Regions from separate parts of the Streptomyces sp. NPDC104381 genome, predicted to be linked through region 2. Evidence: riboswitches for the same ligand, from Rfam matches in the RefSeq annotation. Region 2 holds a riboswitch; each other region holds the start of a gene.

Region 1 (5,196 bases), on a different contig from region 2:
GAGCGCCGCGTCAACGTCGGTTGGGCCGAGGGCCTGCACGCCCGCCCCGCTTCCATCTTCGTCCGTGCCGCCACGGCCTCCGGCGTCCCCGTGACGATCGCCAAGGCGGACGGCAACCCCGTCAACGCCGCGTCCATGCTCGCGGTGCTCGGCCTGGGCGCCCAGGGTGGCGAGGAGATCGTGCTCGCGTCCGAGGCGGACAACGCCGAGGCCGCCCTGGACCGTCTGGCGAAGCTGGTCGCCGAGGGGCTCGAGGAGCTTCCGGAGACCGTCTGATTCCGGCCGCTTCGAACCGGAATTCTTCTCTGCGGAATAAGCCGCGGCACCCCCGACCGGGAGCCGCGGCTTTTTCCGTTCTCCGGCGGAACGACCGAAGCCCGCAATTGCAGTTTCAGGGCAGCAGAAAGAATGCCGCTCGATCACGGCCCTCTTTGTATACGGCGTCATTGTTAATGACGGGCTCCCGCGATGTTTACGGGGTGTTGCGAAGTCCTCACCCTGGCCGGGCCCACCGTGCGGCCCGGAGCCGGGGGGCGTCGCAGCCGGTGGGCCGCGGTGGCCCGTTCGGCGTGCTGGACGGCGAGCGCCCTGGCCCGCTCCGGGTCGCGGCGCGCCACGGCGTCGACGAGAGCGCCGTGCTCGGCCCAGGAGTCCGCGGGGCGGGCCGGCTGCTCGACGGCGTACATCCAGGCGATCTTGTGCCGGAGCTGGGTGAGGAGCGCGATCAGAGCGGGGCTTCCCGAGGCCTGTGCCAGCGTCTCGTGGAACCAGCCGCCCAGGGAGCGCAGATCCTCCCCCTCGCCCCGGCGCACGCGTTCCTGGCCCAGCCTGACCAGGCCGCGGAGCACCTTGAGGTGCGCCTCGGTGCGCCGCTGGGCCGCCCGGGCCGCTCCCAGGGGCTCCAGGAGCATGCGGATCTCCAGAAGGTCCGCGGCCTCCTGCTCCGTGGGCTCGGCGACACAGGCACCGGCGTGCCGCCGCGTGACGACGAACCCCTCGGACTCCAGGGTGCGCAGCGCCTCCCGCACGGGGACGCGTGAGACCCCGTAGCGACGCGCGAGCACCTCTTCGGTGAGGCGGCTGCCGCGCTCGAAGACACCGGAGACGATGTCGTCACGGATTGCCGTGCATACCGAATGCGCGGGAATGCGCATGTCCGAACCTCCGCCTTAATCCCCGCGAAACGCGGCCGATCGACGCCTGTTCTGTGACTCTATTGCAACCGGCCGGAATTTCCGATGGCGGGGTGGAATCCATGGATATCTTTTGGCCAGGGATCACTTCCGCGAGGGCTTCGACGGGGGCCTCGCGCCGGGACACGGCGAAGGCCCCGGGCGGATGCCGGGGCCTTCGTCGGAGCCTGTGCCGCGGGGTCGGGTCAGACCTGGACCCCGTGGGCGCGGAGGTAGGCGACCGGGTCCATGTCCGAGCCGTACTCGGGGGTGGTCCGGGCCTCGAAGTGCAGGTGCGGACCGGTGGAGTTGCCGGTCGAGCCGGAGATGCCTATCTGCTCGCCCGAGCCGACGCTCTGGCCGACGGAGACGCCGATCGAGGAGAGGTGGCCGTACTGGGTGTACGTGCCGTCCTTCATCCGGAGCACGATGTTGTTGCCGTACGCGCCGCCCCAGCCGGCCTCGACGACCGTGCCGGCGCCGACCGCGACGACGGAGGTGCCGGACGCGGCCTGGAAGTCCACGCCGGAGTGGCTGCCGGAGGACCAGAGCGCGCCGCCGGACTTGTAGCCGGTGGTCACGTGCGAGCCGGCGACCGGGAGGTGGAAGGCGTTCAGCCGGGCGCGCTCGGCGGCGCGGGCGGCGCGCGCCTTCTCCTCGCGGGCCTCCTTGGCGCGGGCCTCCGCCTTGCGCTTGGCCTCGGCCTTGGCCTTCGCCCTGGCCTTCGCTTCGGCCGCGGCCTTCGCGGCGACGTCGGCCTGGTGCTTCTGGGCCTTCGCCTGGGCCTCGATCTGGGCGGCGAGGGTGGTGTCGAGGGCGACGGTCTGGGTCAGACCGGTGGCGGTGACGGCCTCGGAGTCCGCGGCGACGGCCGGGGAGACGGTGGCACCGAGTACGCCGGTGGTGGCCAGGGCGGCGACACCGGCGACCTTGGCGCTCCTGCGTGTCAGGCGGCTCGGGGCACGGTGCTTCCCGGTGGCACGGATGAACGCCATGGAGGGGCTGGTCCTTTCCTTCCTTCTCGCCTACCGGGTTAGCTGACGGGTTCGGAGCAGGAAGGTCTCCTACGGATCACTGGGCCCTCGTCGAGGTGCAGGGATCCGATTCACCCCAGGGACTTCGTGGGTCCCCGGCTCCCCAGGCTCGCGCCTGACGGGGACTCGGCGATGACTGTCCGGCGCCGCGGATGCGGCATTCGTCCGGCGGACAGCCGAGCCGACGCTAGAGCGGGCCCCTTCGTCCCGCCAAACGGAAAGGGTCTTTTGTCACCCATCCCACAGGACGAATGCCAATCTTCCTCCCGAAACGGGCAAATGACAGAACCCCGGCGGAGTGCGCCCGCCGAGGTCCGTCGTGTCCTGCTCCGTCAGCCGTTGACGACCGACACCTCGCCGATGCCGAGTGCCTCGACGGGCTCCTTGATCTGCGCGGCGTCCCCGACCAGCACGGTGACCAGCCGGTCCACCGGGAAGGCGTTGACCACGGCGGCGGTCGCCTCGACCGTGCCGGTCGCGGCCAGGCGCGCGTACAGCTCGGCCTGGTAGTCGTCCGGCAGGTGCTGCTCCACCTGGTCGGCCAGGGTGCCCGCGACGGAGGCCGCCGTCTCGTACTTCAGCGGGGCGACGCCCACGAGGTTCTGCACGGCGGTCTCACGCTCGGCGTCGGTGAGCCCTTCGGCCGCCAGGGTGCGCAGGACCTTCCAGAGGTCGTCGAGCGCGGGGCCGGTGGACTCCGTGTCGACGGAGCCGCTGATGGCGAGCATCGCCGCGCCGGTCGCCCCGGACGAGGAGCCGGGCGCCGTCGAGCGCAGCACCTGTCCGAAGGCACGGACACCGTAGGTGTAGCCCTTCTCCTCCCGCAGCACGCGGTCCAGCCGGGAGGTGAGGGTGCCGCCGAGGCAGTAGGTGCCGAGGACCTGGGCCGGCCACACGCTGTCGTGCCGGTCCGCGCCGATCCGGCCGATCAGCAGCTGCGTCTGCACGGCGCCGGGGCGGTTCACGATGACCACACGGCCGGTGTCGTCCGCGGTGATCGGGGGCACGGGCCGGGCTTGGCCGGCGTTGCCCGACCAGTCGCCGACGGTCTCGGAGAGCAGCGCGTCCAGGTCCACCCCGGTGAGGTCCCCGACGACGACCGCCGTCGCCGTGGACGGGCGGACATGGGCGTCGTAGAAGGCGCGCACGGCGGCGGCGTCGATCCGCCGGACGGTCTCCTCGGTGCCCCGGCGCGGGCGCGACATCCGTGCGGTGGCGGGGAACAGCTCCTTGGAGAGCTGCTTGGCGGCCCGCATGCCGGGGTTGGCCTGCTCGTGGGGGATCTCGTCGAGGCGGTTGCCCACCAGGCGCTCGATCTCGCTCTCGGCGAAGGCCGGGGCCCGCAGCGCCTCGGCGACCAGGCCGAGGGCCTTGGACAGCCGGGAGGCCGGCACCTCCAGGGAGACGCGGACACCGGGGTGGTCCGCGTGGGCGCCCAGCGTGGCGCCGCAGCGCTCCAGCTCCGCGGCGAACTCCTCCGCGGAGCGCTTGTCCGTGCCCTCGGACAGCGCGCGGGCCATGATCGTGGCGACGCCGTCCAGGCCCTCGGGCTCGGCGTCCAGCGGGGCGTCGAGGAAGATCTCCACGGCGACGACCTGCTGGCCGGGCCGGTGGCAGCGCAGCACGGTCAGCCCGTTGGGCAGGGCGCCGCGCTCGGGCGCGGGGAAGGCCCAGGGCCTGGCCTCGCCGGCGGTCGGCTGCGGGTGGTACTCCATCGCTACTCCAGTCACGGCGGCGTCGGTCACTTGTCGGCCCCCTCGGGCGCGTCGGTGTCCTCGGTCTCGTCGGCCGGCTCGACCGGCTCGTAGACCAGGACCGCACGGTTGTCGGGGCGCAGGTGTGCCCGGGCGGCGGCCTTGACCTCGTCGGCCGTCACGTCGAGCACACGGCCCACCGCGGTCAGGGCGAGCTGCGGGTCACCGAACAGGACGGCGTACTTGCACAGTTCGTCCGCGCGGCCCGCGACCGTGCCGAGACGGTCCAGCCACTCGCGCTCCAACTGCGCCTGGGCGCGCTCCATCTCCTCCGGGGTGGGACCCTCCTCGGCGAAGCGGGCCAGCTCCTCGTCGACGGCCGCCTCGATCTGCGGCACCTCGACACCGCCGGACGTCTTGACGTCCAGCCAGCCCAGCGACGGTGCGCCCGCCAGCCTGAGCAGCCCGAATCCCGCGTCCACCGCCGTACGGTCGCGGCGCACCAGCCGGTTGTGCAGTCGGGACGACTCGCCGCCGCCGAGCACGGTCAGCGCCAGGTCCGCGGCGTCGCACTCGCGCGTGCCGTCGTGCGGCAGCCGGTAGGCGGCCATCAGCGCACGCGCGGGGACCTCCTCGTGGACCACTTCGCGCAGCTGCTCGCCGATGATGCCCGGCAGCGTGCCGTCACGCGGGGGCTGCTTGCCGTCGTGGGACGGGATGGAGCCGAAGTACTTCTCGATCCAGGCGAGCGTCTGCTCCGGGTCGATGTCCCCGACCACGGAGAGCACGGCGTTGTTCGGCGCGTAGTACGTACGGAAGAACGCCTGGGCGTCCTCCAGCGTCGCCGCGTCCAGGTCGGCCATCGAGCCGATCGGCGTGTGGTGGTACGGGTGGCCCTCCGGGTAGGCGAGGGCGGTCAGCTTCTCGAAGGCCGTGCCGTACGGGACGTTGTCGTAGCGCTGGCGGCGCTCGTTCTTCACGACGTCCCGCTGGTTCTCCATGGACTCCTCGTCGAGCGCGGCGAGCAGGGAGCCCATCCGGTCGGCCTCGAGCCACAGGGCCAGCTCCAGCTGGTGCGTCGGCATCGTCTCGAAGTAGTTGGTGCGTTCGAAGCTGGTCGTGCCGTTCAGGGAACCACCGGCCCCCTGTACGAGCTCGAAGTGCCCGTTCCCCTTGACCTGGCCCGAGCCCTGGAACATCAGGTGCTCGAAAAGGTGAGCCAGGCCGGTGCGCCCCTTGACCTCGTGGCGGGAGCCGACGTCGTACCAGAGGCAGACCGCGGCGACGGGGGTCAGG
Region 2 (5,196 bases):
TGAACGGGCGCTCGCCGAGGAGCGGAGCCGCGGTGGACCCGTGTCCCCTCCGGGCGTGAGGCCGGCGCGCGGGAGCGGGGACGGGGTTCACCGTAACGAGCGACAGATATATGCATATCTTGGTGGATCGCCGTCATCGCGGGCGGCATCGGTGGCACTCTGGCGCGAAGCACAATCCAGGCTCGGTCACAGGCCGGTCGGGCCGGGAAAGGGACGGCGTCGCCATGGCAGACCATCAGGAAGCATCCGTCACCCTGCCGAGCGATCCGGCCTCGGTCTCCACGGCCCGGAGACATGTGGCCCGGGTGCTCACCGAATGGGGCCTCGCCGAGGACGGCGACACCGCGGACACCGTCCGGCTGATCGTCTCCGAACTCGCCACCAACGCGGTCCAGCACACCTTCGGCCAGTCGCCCACCTTCACGGTGGACCTCCGTCTCGACCGGGACGTGGAGCTCTACCTCGGCGTGACGGACAGCCACCCGCGCCGGCCCCAGCGGCTGCCCGCCGCCGTACGCCAGGACAACGGGCGCGGCATGGTGATCATCCGGGCCCTGACGAAGGAGCACGGCGGCCGGCTGAGCGTCAGTCCCACCGCCGACGGGGGCAAGACCGTGGCGGTGGCCCTTCCCTGGCCGGTTCCCGCCCAGGCCTGACGCGGCGGACGCGTGCCGGCCGCGGGAGCGGGGCCCTGTGCGGAGCGGCTCCCGGATGGATCGGCCCCTGCGTGGAGCGGGCCGGTCCTCAGCCTGCGGAGGCCCGGCCGAAGCCGCTGCGCAGCAGCGCCATCAGCGTCGTCGCCGCCGGGGTGTTCCGGTCCCCGCGGTGCACCACGGAGATCGTCCGCCGGAATGCGGCGGGTTCCAGCCGCCGGACGGCGAGTGGCGCCGGGGACATCGCCGCCACCATCTCCGGCACCACCGCCACGCCGATCCCCGCACTGACCAGGGCGCAGACCAGGGCGTAGCCGGGCGACTCGCACACCACCGCCGGGGTGGCACCCGCCTCGGCCAGCGCCCGCTCCACCCCGCGCCGCGGCGGATGGTCGGGGGCGCTGCTGATCAGCGGACGGCCCGCGAGTTCGGCCACCGGCAGCGGGCCGCCGCCCTCGGACAGCATCTGCCCGAGCGCGGTGACCAGCACCAGCTCCTCGACGAGCAGCGGCTCGGCCGACAGCCCGGCCGGCAGCGGCTGGGGAGCCGCGGGCTCGTACGCATGGGTCAGCGCCAGGTCCACGTCACCCGCCGCCACCGCGGTGACCCCGGCGGGCGGCTCGTAGTCCGTGACGGCCAGCTCCACGTCGGGGTGGGCGCGCCGGAAGGCCGTGAGCACGGGCGGCAGCAGATGGATCCCGGCCGTCACGAACGTACCGACGCGCAGCCGGCCGCCCGACAGCCCCGCGAGCCCGGCCAGCTCGTGCCGCGCCTGCTCCATCTCGTCCAGCACGCGTCTGGCCCGCCCCGCCAGCAGCTCACCCGCCGCCGTCAGCCGTGCCCCACGGTGATGGCGGACCAGGAGCGCGGCCCCCGCCTCCCGCTCCAGCTTGGCCAGCTGCTGCGAGAGCGCGGGCGCGGTGTAACCCAGCCGCGCCGCCGCGCGCGTGATCGAGCCGGCCTCGGACACCGCCACCAGCGCGGCCAGCCGCGTCGGGTCGTACATTAAGCATTCCTTTCGGCAGACCCAGAATATTGCAAGTACATGCTAAAGGGCCTGAGCGGCCAAGGTGGACCCATGGACGCACAACTGCTCGCCTTCGTCGCCGTCGCCGCGGGAATGGTGGCCCTCCCCGGCGCCGACTTCACGGTCGTCGTACGCAACGCCCTCGCATCCCGGCGGTCCGGGCTCGCCACCGCGGTGGGGGTCGCCGGAGGGCTGCTGGTGCACACCGCGCTGGCCGCCGCCGGACTCGCCGCCGTCCTCGTGACGATGCCCGTCCTGTTCCGCACCGTGCAGCTGCTCGGCGGCGCGTACGTGCTCTACCTGGGGCTCAGCGGTCTGTACGCGATGTGGCGCCGGGCGGCCACCACCGGCGCGGGCGCCGAAGCCCAGGAGGAGGACCCGGGCCGGGCGCTGCCGGGACTCGGACGCTCGCTGCGCCAGGGCTTCCTGACCAACGCCCTCAACCCGAAGGCCCCCGTGCTCTTCCTCAGCCTGCTGCCCCAGTTCGTCCCCGAGGGGCGGTCGGCGCTTCCCAGGACCCTGCTGCTGGCCTCGGTGGTCGTCGTGCTCGCGCTCGTCTGGTTCTCCTCGGTGGCCCTGCTCGTGGCCCGGCTGGGGCGGTGGCTGCGCCGGCCGCGTGCCTCCCGCGCGATCGAGGGGGGCAGCGGCACGGCGCTCACCGCGTTGGGGCTCGTACTGGTGACGGGCCCCCTGCTGCGCTGAACCGGAAGGGGGAGGGTGTCAGGCGACCCTCCCGTACCAGACGTTGCCGGACCAGATCTTCTCCAGCCGGACCACGGCGCCTGTCTTCGGTGAGTGCCAGATCTTGCCGCTGCCGGCGTAGATGCCGACGTGGTACACACTGCTGCCCGCATGGAAAAAGACCAGGTCGCCGCGTTTCCGCTGCGACCTGGAGATATGGCGGGTCTTGTTGTACTGCTGCTGAGCCGTACGGGGGAGTTTCTTGCCGGCCTTCTTGAACGAGTAGAGCGTGAGACCGGAGCAGTCGAACCGATGGGGGCCGGTGGCTCCCCATCTGTAGGGCGACCCCTTCTTCGAGGCGGCGATCTTGAGCGCCTTCGTCGAATGGGTCGCGGCCTCGGCGTCGTTCACGAGACCGGGGGCCATCATGGTGGTGCCTACGGCGAATGTCAGAACCGAAGCCGTACCGACACGGGCGAACAGAGACGGGACATGAACCTGCGCAGTCATGCGCAACCCTTCGTCAGCCGCCTGTGAAGGATGACCTGTCGGGTTCGGGCTGGCGAAGTTGCCCGGCCGCGTGGTGCGGCTTCACCCCGAGGGCCGTCCGGTTGCCCGGCCGGCCCGTTGTGCTCGGGTCCTCCACTCCTGCCGATCCACTTCTGTCGACCAGGCATCCGGACGGCGGCAGGACTCGGCGTCCGCCCGGACCGCCCCGCCGCGGTGGCGGGGGCTTGTCGTCCCAGGGATCTTTACGCACGCACTGCCGGATTTCCTCGCTGAAGTGGCGATATGTGAGAGTCGTCACGACTGATCCGATCGGGTGGACGCGGCCACCCGGGAGCCGTGACGACCGGGCCGGACCAGCCGCGTACCAGCGGCGGAACAACGGATTCCGCTCAGCGTCCGCGCCCGTTGCGCAAGTTGGGCTGTCCCTCGGGCGGGGTAGCTTCTACGCCGATCGAGCGAGCAAAACTCATCGGCCCGCCGGGCGTGTCGAGAAGAGGCGCCGAAAGGCGGGTTCCGCGACCGGTGGTGAGGCGTTCAACTCGACGGCGCGGGTGGCACGGCGACCCGTGCGGCGCGACGCTCGCCGTCCAGCAGCCGCAGTGCCCTGGCCAAGGTGTCCGCGTGGATCTGCGATTCACCCCGCTCGTGCATCAACACCAGCGCGTCCCGGAGGGCGGCGGCCTTGGACGCGAGCGCCTGGGCCGCCCGGAGCGCCCCGTACGTGTCGCTGCCACGGGCGGGGTTGATGCGGCCGAGCTGGTCGAGCGCCTCCAGGTAGCGGTCGATGAACTCGGCCTCGGCGCGGGTCAGGGCGGGAAGCGGCGGGAACTGGGGTGGGAGCATCGGGCGTTCACCTCGCGGGTGCGGCGGCCGGGACGGTGCGCGGTTCTCCATGACGTGGTCCACCGGCCCGAACGCCGGGGCGGCCGGGGCGTCGAGGAAGGTGTCCCGTTCGATGTCGGCGCTGATCTCTTGTGGGGAGCGCCCGTGCGGTGGGCCGGCACGGCCGTGAGCGACAGGTGTTCGCGCGTCAACTCGCGGGCCCGGGTGCCGAGATCGGAGGGCAGGCCCCGCAGCGGCTCCTCGGGGCGGGTCGCTGAATGACTACCCGGGTGCCCGGCAGGGCATGTCGGCGGCCGGGGGCTCCTGCCCCGAGCCGCACCGCGGCGCGGGAGGGCGCGGCCGGCCCTGTTCGCGCACGATCGTGGCACGGCGGGAGCCGCGCCCCCGCCAGTCCGGCGAGGGCGCGGCTCGTCCGGGTGGTGTCCCGTCAGCCGGCGAGGGCGGGCTCGGGGTGCCCGGCGGAGGAGGGGGACGGAGCGTCCGGCTCCGGGCGCCGGCGGCCGCCGGCCAGTACGGCGGCCAGGCCGACGGCCGCCCACACGGCCAGGGTCAGCGCGCCGCCGCCCGCCGCCGCGCCGTCGAAGAACGCGACCGACCGCAGCAGCGAGCCGCCCGCCCCCGGCGGGAGCCACTGACCGATCGCGCCGACCGGTTCGGGCAGCAGCTGAGGGGCGCTCGTGACACCCGAGAAGGAGTTGCCGAGCAGCACCATCAGCAGCGCGCCCACACCGATGCCCTTCGGGCCGAGCAGGGTGGCGAGCCCTCCGACGGCCGAGGCGATGGCCAGCACGGTCAGCCCGATGGCGCCGGCCTCCGCCCACCAGTCACCCGCCACCACGCCCAGCCAGCTGTGGGCGATCGCGGTGGCCGCGACACCGACCAGGGCCGATGCCGCGACGAGGGTCACGGCCGCCCTGGCACCGCGCAGTCCCATGACGGTGACCAGCGCACCGGCGGCGACACCGGCCAGGGCCAGCGGGAGGATGCTCGCGCCGAGCGCGGCGCCGCGCGGATCGGCCTCGGGCGCCGCGACGACATCGGTGACCGGTATCGCCGTGCCGGCGGGGGCCGAGGCCTTGACCGCCTCGGCCAGCAGCTGGGCGACGACGGGGCTCGCCGCGGAGGCGGTCAGCAGCTGCGGGCCCTCTGCGGTGACGACGACGGCGCCGTATACGACCCGGTCCTCGATCGCGGCACGGGCCGCGGCCTCGTCGGCGTAACGGTGGATGTCGAAGGCGCCCTCGCGCTGTTCGAACCGGCTCTGCACCTGCTCGGCCGCCGGGGCGGTGCCCGCGACGCCCACGGGCAGGTCGCGTGGGGCGATCCGGGCGGCGGGCCAGGAGAACGCCCAGAGGCTGAGCGTCACGATCAGCGGGACGAGGAGGATGACCGCGAGCGCGCGGCGGTTGGGCGCAGCAGGCATGACGACTGCCTCAATTCAAAGAGAAGGATCGTTCGTTTTAGTTAAGGCGGCCACTGTCC
Region 3 (5,196 bases), on a different contig from region 2:
GCCTCCAGCGTGCCGATCGCGGACGCGGCACGCGGGCACGTCAGGTAGTACGTCGTCGGGAACGGCGTGCCGTCCTCCAGGCGGGGCTGGGTCTCGACCACGTCCGGATTGCCGCAGGGGCAGCGGTGCGCGATGGCGCGCAGCCCACGCGGCGGCCGGCCGAGCTGGAGCTCGAACGCGGCGATGTCCGCAGCGGTGGGCGTGGTGGATTCGGTCTGCGGAGGGGGCGTGTCCATGCCTGCCTTGAATGTCATCGGTCGGACTGTATGAATCGGTACGGGAAGCGGACCCGGTACGGATACCGGGTCCGGCGCGGGAACGGGGTCATTCGCGGTCCGCGCTGTCGACACCGTCCCAGAGGTTCGAGTGCCAGGGCCGCCCGGTCGCCCCGGGCTCTCCCTTGCGCTCCTCGGCCGCGTCCGGGTCGACCACCGTATAACCGGTCTCGCCGGGCAGCACGTAGTGGAGGTGCTGGCGCGCGAGACGGCGGACGTACGCGTCGTCCTTGAGCCGCGCCTTCTCGTCGCGCAGCTCCTCGGTCCGCTGGTGGGCCTCCCGGGAGAGCCTCTCCTGATCGGCGATCTGGTCGCGCTGGGAGATGTACTGCCGCATGGGGTACGCGAGCGCGACCACCAGGGAGCAGACGATCAGCGCCAGGAACGCGGCCCGGCCGGTGAGCCGTGAACGGCGGGCCTGGCGGCGGTTCTGGGACCGGTAGACGCGGGCCGCCGTCTGCTCACCGAGCAGCCGCAGCCTGGTCGCGGTGGAGAACCGGTCGCGGTCCTTCCCGGCCATGTCTCACGCCTCCCCGTTACGCACGTCCGTCCCCGCACACGGTACGGGACCGGATGCGGGGACGGACGGAGGCTGGTGCTCCGGACTCGGGCTGTCAGCCCTCGAAGCGGAACCGCGGGAACGCCGAACGGCCGGCGTACACCGCGGCGTCGTCGAGGATCTCCTCGATGCGCAGCAGCTGGTTGTACTTGGCGACGCGGTCCGAGCGGGCCGGGGCGCCGGTCTTGATCTGGCCGCAGTTCACCGCGACGGCGAGGTCGGCGATGGTGACGTCCTCGGTCTCACCGGAGCGGTGGGACATCATGCACTTGAAGCCGTTGCGCTGGGCCAGCTCCACGGCGTCGAGGGTCTCGGTCAGCGAACCGATCTGGTTGACCTTGACGAGCAGGGCGTTGGCCGAGCCCTCCTCGATGCCACGGGTGAGGCGCTCGGGGTTGGTGACGAACAGGTCGTCACCGACGATCTGCACCTTGGAGCCGAGCTTGTCGGTGATGACCTTCCAGCCGGCCCAGTCGTCCTCGTACAGCGGGTCCTCGATGGAGACCAGCGGGTACGCGGAGACGAGCTCCTCGTAGTACTCGGTCATCTCGGCGGCCGAGCGGGACTTGCCCTCGAACTCGTAGACGCCGTCCTTGTAGAACTCGGACGCGGCGACGTCGAGCGCGAGCGCGATGTCGCGGCCCGGGACGTAACCGGCCTCCTTGACGGCCTCGAGGATGAGGTCGAGGGCGGCGCGGTTGGACTCGAGGTTGGGGGCGAAGCCGCCCTCGTCACCGAGACCGGTGGACAGGCCCTTGGTCTTCAGGACCTTCTTCAGCGTGTGGTAGATCTCCGCGCCCCAGCGAAGGGCCTCGGAGAAGGACTCGGCGCCGATCGGCGCGATCATGAACTCCTGGATGTCCACGTTGGAGTCGGCGTGCGAGCCGCCGTTCAGGATGTTCATCATCGGAACGGGCAGCAGGTGCGCGTTCGGGCCGCCGAGGTAGCGGAAGAGCGGGAGGTCGGACGCCTCGGACGCGGCGTGCGCCACGGCCAGCGAGACACCGAGGATGGCGTTGGCACCGAGGGAGCCCTTGTTCTCGGTGGCGTCCAGGTCGAACATCGCCTGGTCGATGAGGCGCTGCTCGGTGGCGTCGTAGCCGACGAGCTCCGGGCCGATCTGCTCGATCACGGCGAGGACGGCCTTCTCGACGCCCTTGCCCTGGTAACGGTTGGGGTCCCCGTCGCGAAGCTCGATGGCCTCGAACGCACCGGTGGAGGCGCCGGACGGAACAGCAGCACGTCCCGTGCTGCCGTCGTCGAGGCCAACCTCGACCTCGACCGTGGGGTTGCCCCGGGAGTCGAGGATTTCCCTGGCTACGACGACGTCGATGGACGGCACGAGGCATCTCCTTCTGGGATCTGACACTGGTTGTGCAGGGTCACTGTGGCCTTGCGCCACGAGCCTAACCGGCTCGGCACGCTCCGTCGGCCGTCCGCCCGTCCCCTGGGACGAAAAAGGACCCAAGGACCTGCATTCCGGGCAAAGCTCCAGAAATCTACTGGCGAGTAACCACAACTGTTGAACACTCACCTTCACGGCGAGCCCGCGAACGGCCCCCGGCCGGGGCGTCCCCGGGAGGGTCCGGACACGGCCCGGCCCGGCGCGCGGGGGGTCTGCGCGCCGGGCCCGGCCTCCGGGGCAGGAGGAGCGCCCCGGGGGTGTTTCCGACTACTTCAGGTGGAGCTGCTGGCCCGGGAAGATCAGGTCGGCCTCGTCGACGATGTCGTCGTTCAGCTTGAACAGCTTCTCCCAGCCGCCCTTGACCTTCTTCGCCTCGGCGATCTTGCTGAGGGTGTCGCCGGCCTTGACCTTGTACTCGCCGTCGCCCTTCTCGACCTTCTCGCCGGTCGGGGTGGTGACGGTCTTCTCGGGGGCCGTGCGCTTCTCGCTGCGCGTGGTGGGCTGCTCGGCCTTGCGCTCCGGAGCGGCCTGCGGGTCGGTGTCGCCGTTCTTCGACGCGCCGGTGTCGACGCCCGGGTCCACACCGTCGTTCGTCAGCCCGCCGGCCCCGGCGCAGGACCAGGCACCCGGGCCCTGAAGGTCGAGGAGCTTCTCGGCGGCGGCTATCTGCTGGTCCTTGGAGGCCAGGTCGGCGCGGGCGGCGTACTGCGTGCCGCCGGCGGCGGCCCAGCTGGACTGCGAGAACTGCAGACCGCCGTAGTAGCCGTTGCCGGTGTTGATGGACCAGTTGCCACCGGACTCGCACTGGGCGACAGCGTCCCAGGTGTCGACGGAGGCGGCGGAAGCGCCGGTCGCGCCCATCAGCGGCACGGCGACGGCGGCACCGGTGACACCGGCCAGGGTCGCGATGCGGACGGCCTTGGACGGGCGACGGTGCTTGCCCTTGCTGGAAAGCAGCATGGTTCTCCTCACCGACGCCTACGAGGTGAGCTGTCGGGTTCGGGCTGTGAGTGGCCCGGTCGCCCTACTCGCGGACGACTTCACCCCAAGCCGTACACGGCCCGTCTTCCGACGGCCGGGTCCGGCACTTACCTGGGTCCCCCGCTCCTGCCTACGGCGCTTTACGCGTCGGTCCCCTTCGGCCGACGGCAGGATTCGGCGTGACGGTCGAAGGTGCCCGCGGTGCGAGCGGCTCCGACCGTAAACACACGCAACCCCCACATTCAAAGATGGACATAACGGCCAATCAGCCCGTACCGGTTCGACGTGAAGGTTCGTTTTCGCAGGTCGGAGCCAATATGGACGGATCGGACGGACCGACCGCAGGAGTTGAAGCAAAGAGACCCATGTCTCACTTACGCATAAGTGGACATAGGCCTCTGAACTACCCCTGTTTTCGGGGCGTTTTCCCGCTTTTGATCAGTTGGCGGCGGCGGTCTCCGCCGAGTCGCCCTGCGCGTCGGACCCGAGGCCCAGGAGGTCCAGGCTCTGGCCGGGAAGGATCAGGTCGGGGTCGGAGCCCAGCTCGTCCTTGTTGGCCTCGTAGAGCGCCGGCCAGCCGCCGTCGAGGTCCTGCGCGTCGGCGATCGACCAGAGGTTGTCGCCTTCGCGGACGGTGTACGTGCCCTCCGCGCCCTGACGTGCCTCGGACTCACCGCGCGAGGCGTGGCGGCCGGACTCGCGCCCCTCGTCCAGGTCCGCTCCCGCGCTCGTCTCGGGGGCGGGCGTGCCCCGGTGCTTGCCGCCCGTCCCGCCGTCGCCCCGGGAGGCGCCGGACGTCCCGGAGGGCTCGGGGGTCGGGGTGGCGGACGGCGACGCGTCCGTGTCGTCGTCCTGGCCGGCCGTGTCGTCGGCCTCGTCGGACGGAGCCTTCGATCCGGACGAGGGCGTGTCGGACGGCGTCGCGGTGTCCGAGGGCTCGGCGGAAGGGGTCTCGGACGGGGTCGCGGTGTCGGAGGGCTCCGCGGACGGCTCGCCGCCCGGGTCGACGCCCGGCAGCGTGCCGTCCAGGGCGAGCCCGGAGATCACCGCGCAGCTCGGCCATGCCTGCGGTCCCTTGTCGTCCAGGACCTTCTCCGCGACCGCGATCTGCTGCGAGCGGCTGGCCAGGTCGGCCCGGGGGGCGTAGGCCGTGCCGCCGTACGCCGACCACGTGTCCTGCGAGAACTGCAGACCGCCGTAGTAGCCGTTGCCGAGGTCGGCACTCCACATGCCGCCGCTCTCGCATTCGGCGACCCTGTCCCAGGTGGACGCGTCGGCGGCCTGCGCGCCGCCGGCGCCGAGCAGCGGGATGGCGATGGCCGATCCGGTGACGCCTGCGGCGACGACGATGGCGGGTGCCTGGCGAGGGCGGCGGTGTCTGCCGGTCGCGGAGCCCATGGGGTTGCCTTCCGTGTGACTGACTTGTGACGGGTGAGTCGAACGGTGAACCTAGCCCTACTCGAACGTGTGTCACAAGTCGATGCAGCAGAGATCACGTGAAAGTCACAGAGTTGACAGGCTGTCACCTTTTTCGGCGGGCTCCCCGGGACCGAACTCCACGGGAAGCGTGCGCAGTCCACGCATGATGAGTCCGCCGCGCCAGCGCAAATCGGCAGGATCCGCAGCGAGCCGCAGGTCGGGGAGGCGTCTCAGCAGGGTCGCCAGCGCCACCTGGCCCTCCAGCCGGGCCAGCGGAGCCCCCAGGCAGTAGTGGATGCCGTGCCCGTATCCGAGATGCTGATTGTCACTGCGTGCGAGATCCAGGGTGTCCGCATCCTGGAATCGCTCCGGGTCCCGGTCGGCGGCGGCCAGCACCACGAGGACGGGGTCGCCGGCCGCGATGTCCTGCCCTCCCAGGGTCACGGGCTCGGTGGCGTAGCGCCAGGTCGCGAGCTCCACCGGGCCGTCGTAGCGCAGCAGCTCCTCGATGCCCGTGGCGAGCAGGTCCGTCTCCCCGGCGGCCAACGAGCGCTCCA
Region 4 (5,196 bases), on a different contig from region 2:
GCTCCCGGGCCTCGCGGGTCGCGATGATCTCCGCGTCGGGCAGCACCCCGGCGCCCCAGAAGTGGTCCCCGTTGGCGTGGGTGACGATCACACGGTCGATGCCGGCCCCGTCGGGCAGCCGCTTCTGGCTCTCCACCAGGAACTGCCCGGCGAGGATCGTGTCGTACGGCGTGTCGATCCACAGCGCGCCGCGCGGCGACACGAGAAGGCCGCAGTTGGCCAGGCCCCAGCCGCGCTTCGGCGGCAGCCAGGCGTACAGCCCCCTGCCGAGGTCCACAATGTCCCCACCCGTGATCGACATGGGCTGATTATGCCGACCACGCTCCGGCCGTGCGTTCGAACTCGGCCAATATGTGGCCCTGGTGACCTGAAATCACCCCTTGCCCGGGCCGCCCGTCGTCGCCCGGTGACCGTCCGGGGTCGCCACGGGGCGGGCCGATGGGGGATTTTCCGCCTGATGTACGGGATATCGGTTACCGAGTCCGCACCGCGCGACGGATACCCACACAGGTGCGACGGAACCGGATCGAGTCGACTACCCACCGAGCATGGCCGAAAACCGATGCCTCGTGAATGACGGGCGCGTAAACACTTTGCTTGTTCTTGCTCGATTGACCCGGCTAACATGCAGAATCGAGCAAGCGGGCGTCGGTTTCATCCTCCACGCCCCACCGGACGCGAACAGCAGCGGAAGCGGAGTGCGGACATGTCGCATGTCGAGACCGAGACAGCCGGCCAGCCCGAGTGCTGGCGCCGTGCCGCCGAGGTGGCCCTCGACCGGAGCGCGGCCCTGCCCGCCGCGGGCGAGCGCGTCGCCGTCGTCGGCTGCGGCACGTCGTACTACATGGCGCAGGCGTACGCCTCGCTCCGCGAGGACTCGGGCCAGGGCGAGTCGGACGCGTACGCCGCCTCGGAGTTCCCCTTCGGGCGTACGTACGACCGGGTCGTCGCGCTGACCCGGTCGGGCACGACGACGGAGGTGCTCGGCCTGCTGTCCCGGCTGCGGGGCACCACCCGGACCACCGCCGTGACCGCCGACCCGGCGACCCCGGTGATGACGGCGGCCGACGACGTGGTCGTCCTGGACTTCGCCGACGAACGGTCCGTGGTCCAGACGAGGTTCGCGACCACCGCCCTGACCCTGTTCCGCGCCCATCTCGGGCTGCACACCGAGGACGTCGTACGGGACGCGGAGACCGCCCTCGCGGAACCCCTGCCCGAAGGGCTCCTGGACAGCACCCAGTTCAGCTTCCTGGGGCGCGGCTGGACGGTCGGGCTCGCCAACGAGGCGGCGCTGAAGATGAAGGAGGCGTCCCTGTCCTGGACCGAGTCGTATCCGGCGATGGAGTACCGGCACGGCCCCATCAGCATCGCCACGGCCGGGACGGCGACCTGGATGTTCGGCGCCGCTCCGGACGGGTTGCGGGAGCAGGTGCTGGCGACCGGGGCGCGCTGGGTGGAGAGCGGACTGGACCCGCTGGCCGATCTGGTGCGGGTCCAGCGGCTGGCGATCGCCCGCGCGGCGGCCCGGGGCCTGGACCCCGACCAGCCGCGCCATCTGACGCGGTCGGTCGTGCTCGGCACGGCGGCCGGCGCCTGAGCCGTCGCGGCATGCCGCGCACCGGGCCGGCGGGCGGCCCGGTGCGCGGAGGCGACCGGAGGGGTCAGGCCTCTTCGAAGTAGGCGTCCAGCGCCTCGTCGAGTTCCGCCGTCCATGTCTTGAGGTCGCCGCGGGCACCGGCCTCGACCTCGGCGTTGAACCACCGGCGGCTCGACAGGTGGACGGTCACGGTGAACCGGCGGCCGAAGCGGCCCGTCCTGACCTCGACCGCGCCGATCTCGGACCAGTCGAACTCCGCCTCCTGGTCGTCGAGCCGGAAGCGGACCCCCTCGGCGTCCACCCGGATGGACCCGCGCCGGTCACTGACCTCGAAGACGGGGCCGTCCTCGTCGCGGGCGCCCTCACGGGCGGCTTCGGGGGCCGCGCCGTCAGCCGGCGCCTCGTCGGCCGTGGCCGCGTCGTCGATCGCGGCCGCCGCCGAGCCGTCCACGTGCTCCTCGGCCGCCTCCGGGGCGAGCGCGCCCTCGGCGTCGGCCTCCGGTACCGCGTCGGCCGGCTCGGGCTTCCGGGGCGCCTCCTCCGCTTCCGCCTCCGTCCGCGCGGGGGCAGGGGCCGTCAGGCCGGGGATGTACGCCGGGTCGGTCCCCGCGGCGAACTCTGGCTTGGTGTTCGAATCTATGCGCTGCTCCACGGCGGGCAGTATGGACGACGAACCTGTACGAGACCAGTCAACCGGGTTCCGCCCGGCCTGTCGGCGGCCGGGACGGCGCGGTCACGGCACACGCGACGCCGTACAAACGGACGACGGGTGGTACGGGTTCCGCCGAACCCGTACCACCCGTCACTTCTGTCCCTCTGTCACACGCCGTGCGTCAGGGGTTCCGCCTCGCCGAGGCTCAGTAGGCCCCGAAGACGTTGTCGATGGAGCCGTACTTGTCCGCGGCGTAGTTGCACGCGGCCGTGATGTTGGCGACCGGGTCGTAGCTGTCCATCGACGTACCGGGCACGTGGTAGGCCTGGAAGGTCGGGTCGATGACCTGCAGCAGGCCCTTGGACGGGACGCCGTTGATCGCGTTGATGTCCCAGTTGTTGATGGCCTGGGGGTCACCCGCGGACTCGCGGATGATGTTGCGGTGGATGCCCTCGTAGGTGCCGGGGATGCCGTGCTCGGCCATGACGGCGAGCGACTCCTTGATCCAGCCGTCGAGGTCGTTCGTGTACGAGACCGGCTCGGCGGCAGGAGCGGTCTCGGCGGCGGGCGCGCCCTCCGCGGCGGCGGAGGTGCTCGTGCGCTCCGAACGGTCGGCGCGGTCGGCGCTCTGCTCGGCACGGTCGGAGGCCTTGGACTCGGCCTTGTCCGCGGACTTGTTCCCGGCCTTGCCACCGAGGGTCAGCTCGAGACCGGGGTGAATCAGGTCCGGGTTTCCGCCGACGGCCTTCTCGTTGGCCTCGTACAGGGCCTTCCAGCCACCGTTCACGGAATGCTCCCGAGCGATCTTCGCAAGGGTGTCACCCACGACCACGGAATACGAGGCGGGCTTGGACTTCTGCGCGGCAATTCCCTTGCCGGTCGCGGCAGTCGAGGTGGCGGCCTTTTCGACGGCGGCCGGCTGGGCCGGGGCGGCGAAGGCGCCGGTAGCGCCGATCACGGGGAGGGCCAGGGCGGCTCCACCCGTGGTCACGGCGATGATGCCGCGAGTCAGCGAACTGGTCCTGAAACGACGGTGCTTACCATTTTCGGGCATGCTGAATTCCTCTCCGTCGCCTGCGAAGTGAGCTGTCGGGTTCGGGCTGGAGATGCCCGGCCGCATGGGAATGCGACTTCACCCCGAGCCGCTCCGGAAACCGGATCGGCGCTTACTTGGGTCCCCCGCTCCTGCCGTACGAGAAGTGATCGGTCGGGTAACCGGACGGCGGCAGGATTCGGCGTTCCGCCCGGAGTGATGGTGACCGTAGGCGAGAAATAGGGAAAGGAACAAGCCTGGTTCGTTGATCACAATTCATTCGCAAGATCAATTCTTGTGAATTCATGTAATCCACCCCACATCGCGTCCGTCACTTCTCTTGGCACAGAAGGGAACCGACTGCCGCACCCCTGCGTCGGGGGCGCATAAGGTGACGCTGGTCACGGCGCCCGATTCGGGCGTTTTGCGCCCGAGCGAAGGCCCCAGGTCACACGAAATGGCCTTTTATGGATTACGGGATCAATTTCAAGAAACCGACTCAAACCGGGCATACGACTCACAAAAGGCGCTGGCGGGCATACCTGGAGCGTCCATGTGGAACCGATCCGGCTATGACTGAAAGCCCTCACGCCTCGGCCCCCCGGATCACCGTCCTGCCCGTCCAGCCCGGGGATCCGCCCTTCCGCGTCGTGGAGATCGACGGAGAGGTGATCGGAGGCGCGACCGACATGACGGACGTCCTGATCGCCGCCTCCGCGGCCGGAATCCAGGTCCATGACCTCGACGACCCGGCGGTCGTCCGCTGGGTGGGCGGGGGCAAGCTGACGTGGAAGCCGCGCTGAGCGGGCTCCGACGGCGGGCCACACACTGACGGCCTCCGCGCCCGGCCGCATGCACTCGGAGGATTCCCGCTCCGCCGACGGGCTCGCATATGCAAGGAGTTATACGAACTAAGCTTGCATATGCGAGAAGATCTCTTACCATGTCACGCATGCAGACCTACACCATCGGGCAGGCCGCGCGCCTCCTCGGCGTCAGCCCGGACACCGCACGACGCTGGGCGGACGCCGGCCGGGTGGCGACCCATCGCGACGAGGGCGGGCGCCGTCTCATCGACGGCCGTGATCTGGCGGCGTTCTCGATCGAGGTCGGCCAGAGCGGCGGCGGCGACGAGGAGGCCTCCTACACCTCGGCGCGCAACGCCTTCCCGGGCATCGTCACGGCCGTGAAGCTCGGCGACGTGGCCGCCCAGGTCGAGATCCAGGCCGGTCCGCACCGCCTCGTCTCGCTGCTGACCAGGGAAGCCGTGGAGGAGCTGGGGCTGGAGGTCGGCATCGAGGCGACGGCCCGCGTGAAGTCGACCAGCGTGCACATCGACCGCGCCTGAGTCGGGAGAGCCGCCGCCGCGGCTTTCGTACGGGCCACCGGGGAGCGGCGTGAACGGCTGCGCCCCCGTACCGGGCCCGTCAGTCCATCAGGCCGGCGGCGAGCGTCGCCCCCAGCTCCCAGCACGCCTCGGTGTCGGCCTTGCCCGGCTCACCGGTGACGGTCACGGCGTCGGCCGCACGGCGCCATCCGAGGCCCGTCGTGATCGCCTCGATGCCGCGTACGGCGCCGGTGACGTCGTTGCCGCCGTGCACGTAGTAGCCGAAGGGCCGGCCCTTCGTCGCGTCCAGGCACGGGTAGTAGACCTGGTCGAAGAAGTGTTTCAGGGCGCCGGACATGTACCCGAGGTTCGCCGGGGTGCCGAGCAGGAAGCCGTCGGCCGCCAGCACGTCGGACGCCGTGGCGGCGAGGGCCGCCCGCCGCACGACCCGTACGCCCTCGATGTCCTCCGTCGTCGCGCCGGACAGCACCGCTTCGAACAGTGCCTGGCAGTTGGGCGACGGGGTGTGATGCACGATCAGCAGAGTGGCCACGCCACCGAACCTACCCGTTGGCCGGGTCCCC

The links. A riboswitch is a leader RNA that binds a small molecule or an ion and turns the genes downstream of it on or off. The one in region 2 is predicted to bind cyclic di-AMP.
Region 1: another riboswitch for cyclic di-AMP. It lies ahead of ACZ607_RS09110 (M23 family metallopeptidase); the one in region 2 lies ahead of ACZ607_RS10210 (C40 family peptidase).
Region 3: another riboswitch for cyclic di-AMP. It lies ahead of ACZ607_RS31040 (LysM peptidoglycan-binding domain-containing protein); the one in region 2 lies ahead of ACZ607_RS10210 (C40 family peptidase).
Region 4: another riboswitch for cyclic di-AMP. It lies ahead of ACZ607_RS08590 (transglycosylase SLT domain-containing protein); the one in region 2 lies ahead of ACZ607_RS10210 (C40 family peptidase).

What each region holds. Positions count from the first base shown of each region.
Region 1 is NZ_JBVJNK010000002.1:976,807-982,002, forward strand. Features, by position in the region: gene ACZ607_RS09100 (HPr family phosphocarrier protein) at 1-276, shown strand, start outside; gene ACZ607_RS09105 (GntR family transcriptional regulator) at 450-1,154, opposite strand; gene ACZ607_RS09110 (M23 family metallopeptidase) at 1,379-2,167, opposite strand; cyclic di-AMP (ydaO/yuaA leader) riboswitch at 2,180-2,348, opposite strand; gene ACZ607_RS09115 (M16 family metallopeptidase) at 2,539-3,921, opposite strand; gene ACZ607_RS09120 (M16 family metallopeptidase) at 3,948-5,196, opposite strand, start outside.
Region 2 is NZ_JBVJNK010000003.1:142,620-147,815, forward strand. Features, by position in the region: gene ACZ607_RS10190 (8-amino-7-oxononanoate synthase) at 1-3, shown strand, start outside; gene ACZ607_RS10195 (ATP-binding protein) at 225-656, shown strand; gene ACZ607_RS10200 (LysR family transcriptional regulator) at 745-1,659, opposite strand; gene ACZ607_RS10205 (LysE family translocator) at 1,732-2,382, shown strand; gene ACZ607_RS10210 (C40 family peptidase) at 2,401-2,871, opposite strand; cyclic di-AMP (ydaO/yuaA leader) riboswitch at 2,875-3,047, opposite strand; gene ACZ607_RS10215 (hypothetical protein) at 3,406-3,714, opposite strand; gene ACZ607_RS10220 (ABC transporter permease) at 4,142-5,137, opposite strand.
Region 3 is NZ_JBVJNK010000010.1:161,849-167,044, reverse strand. Features, by position in the region: gene ACZ607_RS31055 (DUF501 domain-containing protein) at 1-236, opposite strand, end outside; gene ACZ607_RS31050 (FtsB family cell division protein) at 325-795, opposite strand; gene eno (phosphopyruvate hydratase) at 890-2,176, opposite strand; gene ACZ607_RS31040 (LysM peptidoglycan-binding domain-containing protein) at 2,507-3,199, opposite strand; cyclic di-AMP (ydaO/yuaA leader) riboswitch at 3,200-3,368, opposite strand; gene ACZ607_RS31035 (transglycosylase family protein) at 3,659-4,618, opposite strand; gene ACZ607_RS31030 (cytochrome P450 family protein) at 4,724-5,196, opposite strand, start outside.
Region 4 is NZ_JBVJNK010000002.1:808,100-813,295, forward strand. Features, by position in the region: gene ACZ607_RS08575 (MBL fold metallo-hydrolase) at 1-301, opposite strand, end outside; gene ACZ607_RS08580 (SIS domain-containing protein) at 707-1,600, shown strand; gene ACZ607_RS08585 (hypothetical protein) at 1,665-2,252, opposite strand; gene ACZ607_RS08590 (transglycosylase SLT domain-containing protein) at 2,458-3,306, opposite strand; cyclic di-AMP (ydaO/yuaA leader) riboswitch at 3,309-3,468, opposite strand; gene ACZ607_RS08595 (hypothetical protein) at 3,858-4,088, shown strand; gene ACZ607_RS08600 (TOBE domain-containing protein) at 4,238-4,633, shown strand; gene ACZ607_RS08605 (flavodoxin family protein) at 4,713-5,165, opposite strand.